2 regions of the Agromyces sp. Y182 genome follow, and region 1 is predicted to be linked to the other one. Evidence: predicted binding sites of a transcription regulator. Region 1 holds the regulator's gene; the other holds the start of a gene.
What was found. The regulator HspR, encoded in region 1, represses chaperone genes until heat shock. The targets are predictions, from matches to a motif close to AAGTTGAGTCNNNNNGACTCAACTT.

Region 1 (4,209 bases):
AGGGCGACGCTCCGTTCGCGACCATCGCGGCGAAGCTGCGCGGCTCGATCGAGAAGCTCGGCCTCACCGCGTTCGGCGAGGTCGGCGAGCCGTTCGACCCGCAGCGGCACGAGGCGATCTTCCAGCAGCCTTCCGACGAAGTCGAGAACGACACGGTCGCCGACGTCGTCGAAACGGGCTACACGCTCGGCGGCACGCTGCTTCGCGCGGCGAAGGTCGTCGTGAAGACGCCGCAGTAGCCCGTACCCGTTGGTCGAGTAGGCGACGAAGGAGCGCATCGAGACCTGGTCATCGGGTCTCGATACGGCCGCAGGCGGCCTACTCGACCAACGGATGGGCCGCAGGCGGCCTACTCGACCAACGGATGGGCCGCAAACGGCCGACACGACCGACACACACGACTAGATTTCAGAAGAGGGGGTGCCGATGGCCAGTCAGGATTGGTTCGACAAGGACTTCTACAAGGTGCTCGGCGTCTCCAAAGACGTGAGCGATGCAGAGCTGAAGAAGACGTACCGCAAGCTCGCACGCAAGTACCACCCCGACTCCAACGCGGGTGATGCCGCGGCCGAGGCGAAGTTCAAGGAGATCAGCGAAGCACACTCGGTGCTCTCCGATCCCGAGCAGCGCAAAGAGTACGACGCGGTTCGCGCGATGGGCTCGGGCGCTCGGTTCACCGCGCCCGGCAACGCCGGCGACGCGGGCGGCTTCGAAGACGTCTTCGGCGGCATGTTCGGCCAGGGCGGCGGGGGCCGCAGCCAGTCGTACACCTTCCAGCAGGGCGGCGACTACGACGACCTGCTCGGCGGGCTCTTCGGCGGTGGCCGGTTCGGCCAGCCGAGCGGCGGCTACCGCGGTCAGGGCGGCCCGTCGAGGGGTCGGGATGTCGCGGCGTCGACGACCCTCGATTTCGTCACCGCCACCAAGGGCGAGCAGATCACCCTGCAGACCTCCGACGGCAATCCGATCACCGTGCGAATCCCCGCCGGTGTCGCCGACGGCCAGAAGATCAAGCTCCGCGGCAAGGGCCATCCGTCGCCCGACGGTGGCGATCCCGGAGACCTCGTGCTCACCGTGAGTGTGCGCAAACATCCCGTGTTCGAGCGCGACGGCCTGAACCTTCGGGTCAACGTGCCGGTGACCTTCGCCGAGGCCGCGCTCGGCGCGACCATCCAAGTGCCCACCCTCGGGGGCGACCCCGTCAAGCTGCGTGTCGCACCCGGAACCCCGAGCGGGCGCGTGCTGCGCGTCAAGGGCCGCGGCGTGCAGACCGCCAAAGGCACAGGAGACCTGCTCGCGGTCGTGCAGATCGCGGTGCCCTCGCACCTCTCGAAAGACGCCGAGGAGAAACTCGCGGAGTTCGCCGCGCTGCTGCCCGACGAGAACCCTCGCGACGAGCTGCTCTCGAAGGCGAAGGCATAGTCGGTGGAGATGAACGAGACGAGCCCGCTGTTCGTCATCTCGGTCGCCGCTGAACTCGCGAGCATGCACCCCCAGACCCTGCGCCAGTACGACCGACTCGGTCTCGTTTCACCCACCCGCACCGCGGGCAAGTCGCGGCGCTACTCGATGCGCGATGTCGCGCAGTTGCGCGAGATCGCGCAACTCTCGAGCGAGGGTGTGAGCCTCGAGGGTATCCGCCGGGTGCTCGGCCTCGAAGACGAGGTGATCATGCTGCAGGCGCGCGTGCGCGAACTCGAAGGGGCGCTCGCCGACGAGATGCTGAACCGTCCGGGGCGCCGCGTCTTCGCCGCGGGGTCTGCCGGAGAAGTCGTCTCGCTTCGAGCCGGCACTCGCATGCGACGCGAGAACGCCGTCGTCGTGTGGCGGCCGCTGGAACGCGGATGACCGCCGCACTGGTTGCTCTAGACGCTCAGCGCCCCCACGCCGAGGCGGGCGCTTCGATGACCTCATAGGGCCGCGAGCTCCAGTGGGTGCCGTTGCCGTAGTGGCTCGACGCCCACGCCGAGGCCCAGATCGCCTGCGCGGTCGCGTCGGCCGAGTCGCCGCGACCGAGGGCGGCATCGACGTCGGGGTAGCGGCCCGACTGCAGGTTCTGCGCGGCGTAGAAGGCGGCCTCCATGAGGGTGGCGTAGCTGCCGAGTCCTGCGCCGCCGCCCGACCCCTGTCCGTTGTTCAGCGGGTTGTTGCGGTTCCACCAGTTGTCGGCGCCGTTCTCCTGACGCATCCAGCGCATCATGAACGTGATGTTCTCTTCGCTGACCGGCCACTCGCCTTCGATGAGCACGAGCTTGGCCCAGTCCACGTTCGTGCCACCCAGCACGAGTGTCTGCTCGCCCGTGGTCGCGACGTAGGACTCGTGCGAGATCGCCGGCCCCGTGACATCCGCTGCGACGTCGAGCGTTTGCACGTCGCCCAGTTGCGGCGCGTTCGCAGCGGCGAAGGGAAGCACGCCTCCGGGCTGCGACGAGGGGGCCAGGGCGAGGCCGGCGAGCAGCCCGATCACCGAGAGCACGGCGGCTGCGGCGAGCGAGCGACGCGGCGGGCGCGATGACGAGTGGGCGGTGCGCGGGGTGGGCGCGGTTGGCGGGGTACGCGTCACTGGCGTCGCGACTCCGTGTCGCGCCGCCCGTCGTCCCCGGGCTCGTGCGTCCTGCATGCGGCACCGAGAGTAGCAAACCCCGCCGACAACCGCACCCAGCAATGCCGTTCGTGACCGGGCGCGCGGGTTTCATGGACGCCCGCGTACCCTTGACGGATGCCCTTCGACTTCCGCGCACTGCGGCGCCACCCCGACGTCGAGGGCCCAGGGCTCGAGGCTTCGGATGCCGCGGACCGGCTGATCCTCGATGAAGCCGCGGAGTTCATCGGCCCGGCGGGGCCGGGGGAGATCGTCGTCGTCGACGACCTGTACGGGGCGCTCGCGCTCGCCGTGGCGGACGCGGGAGGCCGCGGCATCCGCGTGCATCAGGACCTCATCACGGGCGAGCGGGCACTCGCCGAGAACGCCCGTCGACTGCGGCTCGAGGGTGCGGCGCAGTCGATGCCGCTCGGCGCCGAGCTCTTCGAGGGCGCACGCCTCGTGGTGTTGCGATTGCCGCGCTCGCTCGACCGGCTCGACGAACTGGCGGAGCTCATCGCGGCGAATGCTCATCGCGACGTCGTGGTCGTCGCCGGCGGTCGCATCAAGCACATGTCGCTCGCGATGAACGAGGTGCTCACACGGCACTTCGAGCGGCTGGACGTGAGTCATGCACGCCAGAAGTCGCGGGTGCTCATCGCGCGCGAGCCACGTCGGTCGAGGAGCGTCGAAGGAGCGTATCGAAACCAGGTCGCGGGGTCTCGATACGGCGCTGGCGCGCCTACTCGACCGACGGGTGCCGATGGAGACCAGGTCGCGGGGTCTCGATACGGCGCTGGCGCGCCTACTCGACCGACGGGTGCCGATGGAGACCAGGTCGCGGGGTCTCGTCGACCAATGGATGCCGACTGGCCGCGACGCACGCGTCATGACGACGTCGGCCTCGTGGTCGTCGCGTACGGCGGGGTCTTCGCGGGCACCGGCATCGACATCGGCACGCGGTTCCTGCTCGAGCAACTGGGCGATGCGGTTCCGGATGCCGCGACCGCCGTCGATCTCGCGTGCGGCACGGGCGTGGTGGCGGCGTGGCTCGCGCGAGCGCGACCCGCGCTGCGGGTGACGGCGACCGATCGCTCGGCGGCGGCCGCGGCATCCGCTCGGCTGACCGCCGAGGCGAACGGGGTGGCCGATCGTGTGCGCGTCGAGCAGGCCGACGGCCTCGAATCCTTCGCCGATGCGAGCGAGCCGCTCATCGTGCTGAACCCGCCGTTCCACAGCGATGCGGCGATCTCGACCGGCATCGCCGCCCACCTCTTCGCCGACGCCGCGCGCGTGCTCGCCCCGGATGGCGAGCTCTGGTGCGTGTGGAATTCGCACCTGCGCTACCGGGCGCTCCTCGAACGTGTCGTCGGGCCGACCCGGCAGATCGCGCGCAACGCGAAGTTCACGGTCACCGCCTCGCGACGGCCGTGAGTCAGCGCGAGAAGCGCGAGGGATCGATGAAGTCGGTCTCCACCGGCTGATCCTCACCGAGCGCGGCGCGAGCGAGCAATTCGCCGAGCGCGGGTGCGTGCTTGAACGCGTGCCCGCTGTCGCCGCCGCCGACGACGATGCGCGGGTCGGTCGGCGAGACTCCGACGACGAACTGGTCGTCGGGCGAGAGCGTG
Region 2 (4,209 bases), 1.2 Mb from region 1:
CGCAGCGGGCGAGCACCGTATTCGGGCTCGTAGCCGCGTTCGGCCAGCAGCGACACCGCGGCATCCGTCACCTCGAAGGCGACCTCGCGCGATGCGAGCCGGCGCTCGGTGGCACCGAGCATGAGGCGCACGATCTGCTCGAGCTGCGGCTGGTCGAGCTTCTTGAACAGCACGATCTCGTCGATGCGGTTCAGGAACTCGGGCCGCATGGCCTCGCGCAGCTTGCCCATGACGCGGTCGCGCAGGTCCTTCTCGGAGGCGAAGCCCGAGGCATCCGCCCCGGCGACGAAGCCGAGCGCACCCGACCGCGACGCGAGGAACTCCGAGCCGATGTTCGAGGTCATCACGATCACCGCGTTGCGGAAGTCGACCGTGCGACCCTGGCCGTCGGTCAGGCGTCCGTCGTCGAGCACCTGCAGCAGCAGGTTGAACACGTCGGGGTGCGCCTTCTCGATCTCGTCGAACAGCACGATCGAGTACGGGTTGCGCCGCACACGCTCGGTGAGCTGGCCGGCCTCGTCGTAGCCGACGTATCCGGGAGGGGCGCCGACGAGTCGCGACACGGTGTGCCGCTCGCCGAACTCGCTCATGTCGAAGCGAATGACGGCGGTCTCGTCGTCGAACAGCGACGACGCGAGCGACTTCGCCAGCTCGGTCTTGCCGACACCCGTCGGCCCGAGGAACAGGAAGCTGCCCACCGGGCGATGCGCGTCGCCCATGCCGGTGCGGTTGCGTCGCACGGCCTTGGCGACCGCGGTGACCGCGTCGTCTTGACCGATGACGCGCCCGTGCAGCTCGCCCTCGAGGTCGCCGAGGCGCTCGCGCTCACTCTCGGTGAGGCGGTTCACCGGAATGCCGGTGGCCCGCGAGATCACGGCAGCGATCTCGGCCTCATCGATGACGGTCTCCCCCGCCGGTCGAGTAGCGAGCGAAGCACGCGTATCGAGACCCCCGCGACTCGACGCCTCGTCGAGCTTCGCCTGCACCTTCGAGATCTCGTCGCGGATGCGCGAGGCCTCTTCATAGTGCTCGCCCGTGACCGCGGCGTTCTTGTCGGCCTCGAGCGACGCGAGCCGCTCGATGAGCGCCGACACGTCGACCTTCACGCCGAGCCGCAGGCGCAGTCGCGCCCCGGCCTGGTCGATGAGGTCGATGGCCTTGTCGGGCAGCACCCGGTCGGTGAGGTAGCGCGCGCTCAGTTCGACGGAGGCGCGCAACGCGGCATCCGTGTACTCGACACCGTGGTGGTCTTCGTACGCCGACTTCAGGCCGTGCAGAATCAGCACGGCGTCTTCGATGTTCGGCTCGCCGACCTTCACGGGCTGGAACCGGCGCTCGAGAGCAGGGTCCTTCTCGACGACGCGGTACTCCTTGAGCGTCGTCGCACCCACGAGGTGCAGGTCGCCACGCGCGAGGCGCGGCTTCAAGATGTTGCCCGCGTCGGTGCCGCCGTCGCCAGAGCCGCCCGCACCGACCACGGTGTGGACCTCATCGATGAAGATGATGAGCTCGCCCTTGTGTGCGGCGATCTCGTCCACGGTCTTGGTGAGGCGCTCCTCGAAGTCACCGCGGTAGCGGGTGCCGGCGAGCATGCCGGGCAGGTCGAGCGAGATGACGCGCTTGCCGAGCAGTGCCTCGGGCACCTGCTCTTCGACGATCGCGCGGGCGAGGCCCTCGACGATCGCGGTCTTGCCGACGCCGGCCTCACCGACCAGCACCGGGTTGTTCTTGGTGCGGCGGCTGAGGATCTCGATGGTCTGCTCGATCTCGTCGGCGCGCCCGATCACGGGGTCGAGCTCGCCGTTCTCGGCCAGCTCAGTGAGGTCGGTGCCGAACTTGTCGAGCATCGGGGTCTCGGATGCCTCGGCGTTGCCGCCCGCGACATCCGTCATGCCCTCGACGTCGTCGCCATCGGCCGTGACCGTCTCACGCATGCCCTGCGTGAGCGCCTCGGCGGTGACGCCGGCGCGTGCGAGCACCTGGCCGGCCGGAGCATCTTGCCCGAGCACGAGCGCGAAGAAGAGGTGCTCGGGGTCGATGTACGTCGATCCGCTCGAGCGCGCGACCTGGTAGCTGTGGAACAGCGCGCGGCTCGCGCTCGGCGTGATCGTGGCCGAGTTGAGGTCAGCGACATCGGATGCCGCGGGCAGGCGCGCCTCAGTCGCAGTGATGAGCCGCTCGGGGGCGACGCCGACGCGGGCGATCGCCTGCTTGACGGCCTCGTCTTCGACGATCACGCGCAGGATGTGCAGCGCGTCGAGCTCGGTCTGGCCGCGCTCGAGCGCGAACTTTCCGGCGCGCTGCAGGATGCCCTGCGTGCGCGCGGTCAAGAAACGGCTGAGGTCGATCGAACGCGCCTGGCGCGAGCGCTCGCCCTCGAGGTAGCGGTTCAGAAACTCGTCGAACGAGTTGGTTTCGTCACCGTTCTGGGGTGTGAAGTCTTCGGGCACCAATCCTCCTGAAGTAGAACTTGAGTTGGGTACGCTCAAGTTCAACAAGATGGGGGCGTGGGTATTCCCACGCGTCAACACGAGTCGGGTCAGCATCGAGACTCGGTTCGTTTCCCCGCATTTGCCTTTGAGACCTACGCTCTCGCGGCCTGACAAGACCCCTTGTCAGCGCCGCTGGCAAGGTCCACCCAGCCCGCACGGGCAACCATGGAAAGGCAATACAAATGACGAACACCAACTACGCCGGAGTTCTCCAGAAGTTCCAACGTGACCTCAAGAGCGCGGTGAGCTTCCACAACGAGGACTTCACGCACTCCGCAGCGAAAGCTCCTCCCCCGTCGCCGTGTCGCTCGCCGACCGTATCCTGAGAGAACAACAACATGGAGGCACATAATGCGCGTTGTCTTCGTCGACGACTCGAAGCAGGCTGGACGTCGCACAGGGATGGGCGAACTTGTCGCGCTCGGGGGCGTCGCGTTCAAGGAGGACCAGCTCAAGCCATTCGCCGATGCCTTCTACGCCGCGTACGACAAGGCGGGCATCCCGCACGATGTCGAAATGAAATGGGCGCTCGGCAACGGCACGAAGAATTGGTTCGTGGCCAACGATCGGCGCGAAGCGCTCACCCCGCTTCGGAAGGCGATCATCGACGCGGCCGTCGACTGCCGGGGGCGCGTCATCGTGACGATCTGGGACCGCAACCGTGCATCAACTGCGAACGGCAAAGGCCCCGAAGAAGGCGTTATCGACTTCATGTTCGAGCGCGTCACAATGATGCTGGAAAAAGCCGAAAGCCTCGGGGTGCTCGTATTCGACAAGCCGGGCGGTGATCACAAGCAGGAAGACGAGTGGATCGCGGGGACGCGTTATCTCACGGACCTTGGCACCGACTATGTGAAGTCCAGCGCGATCGTCATTCCGATCTTGACAGCACCGTCACATCACCATCCGCACCTGCAGCTGGCTGACCTCATTACGGGCAGTGTCACCAACGCGGTGGCAGGTGGGACATACGGCATGGAACTCATACCCCATGTGAAGCCGATGTTCCACCTGAACTGGCGGGCCAACATCGGGGGCACAGGCCTAAAGCTCTACCCAGACAGCCTGAACAACCTGCAGCATTGGGTCCTCGGCGAGGCTGAGTTCACGCGCGGAATGGGCGGGATTCGCCTGCCGCACAAGCACTGGCTCTACTTCGAAGACGACGGCATACCAGTTTGATCTAGTCCTCACGCGCGGCGCGGTCACTCCCTGACGCTTCTCCTGCCAGTCGTTGAAGGTCTGCCTCCACCTCGGCACGGGCTTTTCGGAGGGTGTAGCGGTTGCCCGCCTTCCATGCGCTCTTGTCCGGGTAGCTCACGACCTCCCAACATTCGCCGGAGAGCTTTCTCATTTCCTTGTCGCCGATGATGTTGACGATGACCCATTCGGCGGTCGGTGCGGTCTTCTTCAAGAGCTTGGCTACGCGCTTCCTCTCCTGTTCGGCGATGTTTTCGCGGTACGTCTCACGGAAGGTCTTTCGTTCGGGCTTGGCCATGCGCGGCGCATAGCGGGCGAGAGCCTTCCTAAGCGTCCCCTCGCCTGTGCGCGGTCGACTTATCCGGCAAACACGGTTGTTGGTCCGCCACCGAGCCTGCTGTCTCAGCCATGATGGACCGAAGGAGGGTATCGAATGTGGAGTCGGCGCGTAGACGATCGAGCTCGTAGAGTGCGCTTACTAAGCGACGAACTCGATACGCTGCGAGCGCATGCGCTC

Region 2: the regulator HspR is predicted to act here: its motif matches at 2,468-2,492, upstream of AC1C2R_RS03530 (ATP-dependent Clp protease ATP-binding subunit).

The regions. Positions count from the first base shown of each region.
Region 1 covers NZ_JCAIUF010000001.1:1,993,904-1,998,112, forward strand. The annotation lists gene AC1C2R_RS09155 (nucleotide exchange factor GrpE) at 1-239, shown strand, start outside; gene AC1C2R_RS09160 (DnaJ C-terminal domain-containing protein) at 427-1,422, shown strand; gene AC1C2R_RS09165 (heat shock protein transcriptional repressor HspR) at 1,432-1,848, shown strand; gene AC1C2R_RS09170 (hypothetical protein) at 1,874-2,563, opposite strand; gene AC1C2R_RS09175 (class I SAM-dependent methyltransferase) at 2,720-4,015, shown strand; gene solA (N-methyl-L-tryptophan oxidase) at 4,017-4,209, opposite strand, start outside.
Region 2 covers NZ_JCAIUF010000001.1:778,748-782,956, forward strand. The annotation lists gene AC1C2R_RS03530 (ATP-dependent Clp protease ATP-binding subunit) at 1-2,450, opposite strand, end outside; gene AC1C2R_RS03535 (DUF3800 domain-containing protein) at 2,844-3,674, shown strand; gene AC1C2R_RS03540 (hypothetical protein) at 3,676-3,990, opposite strand; gene AC1C2R_RS03545 (hypothetical protein) at 4,162-4,209, shown strand, end outside.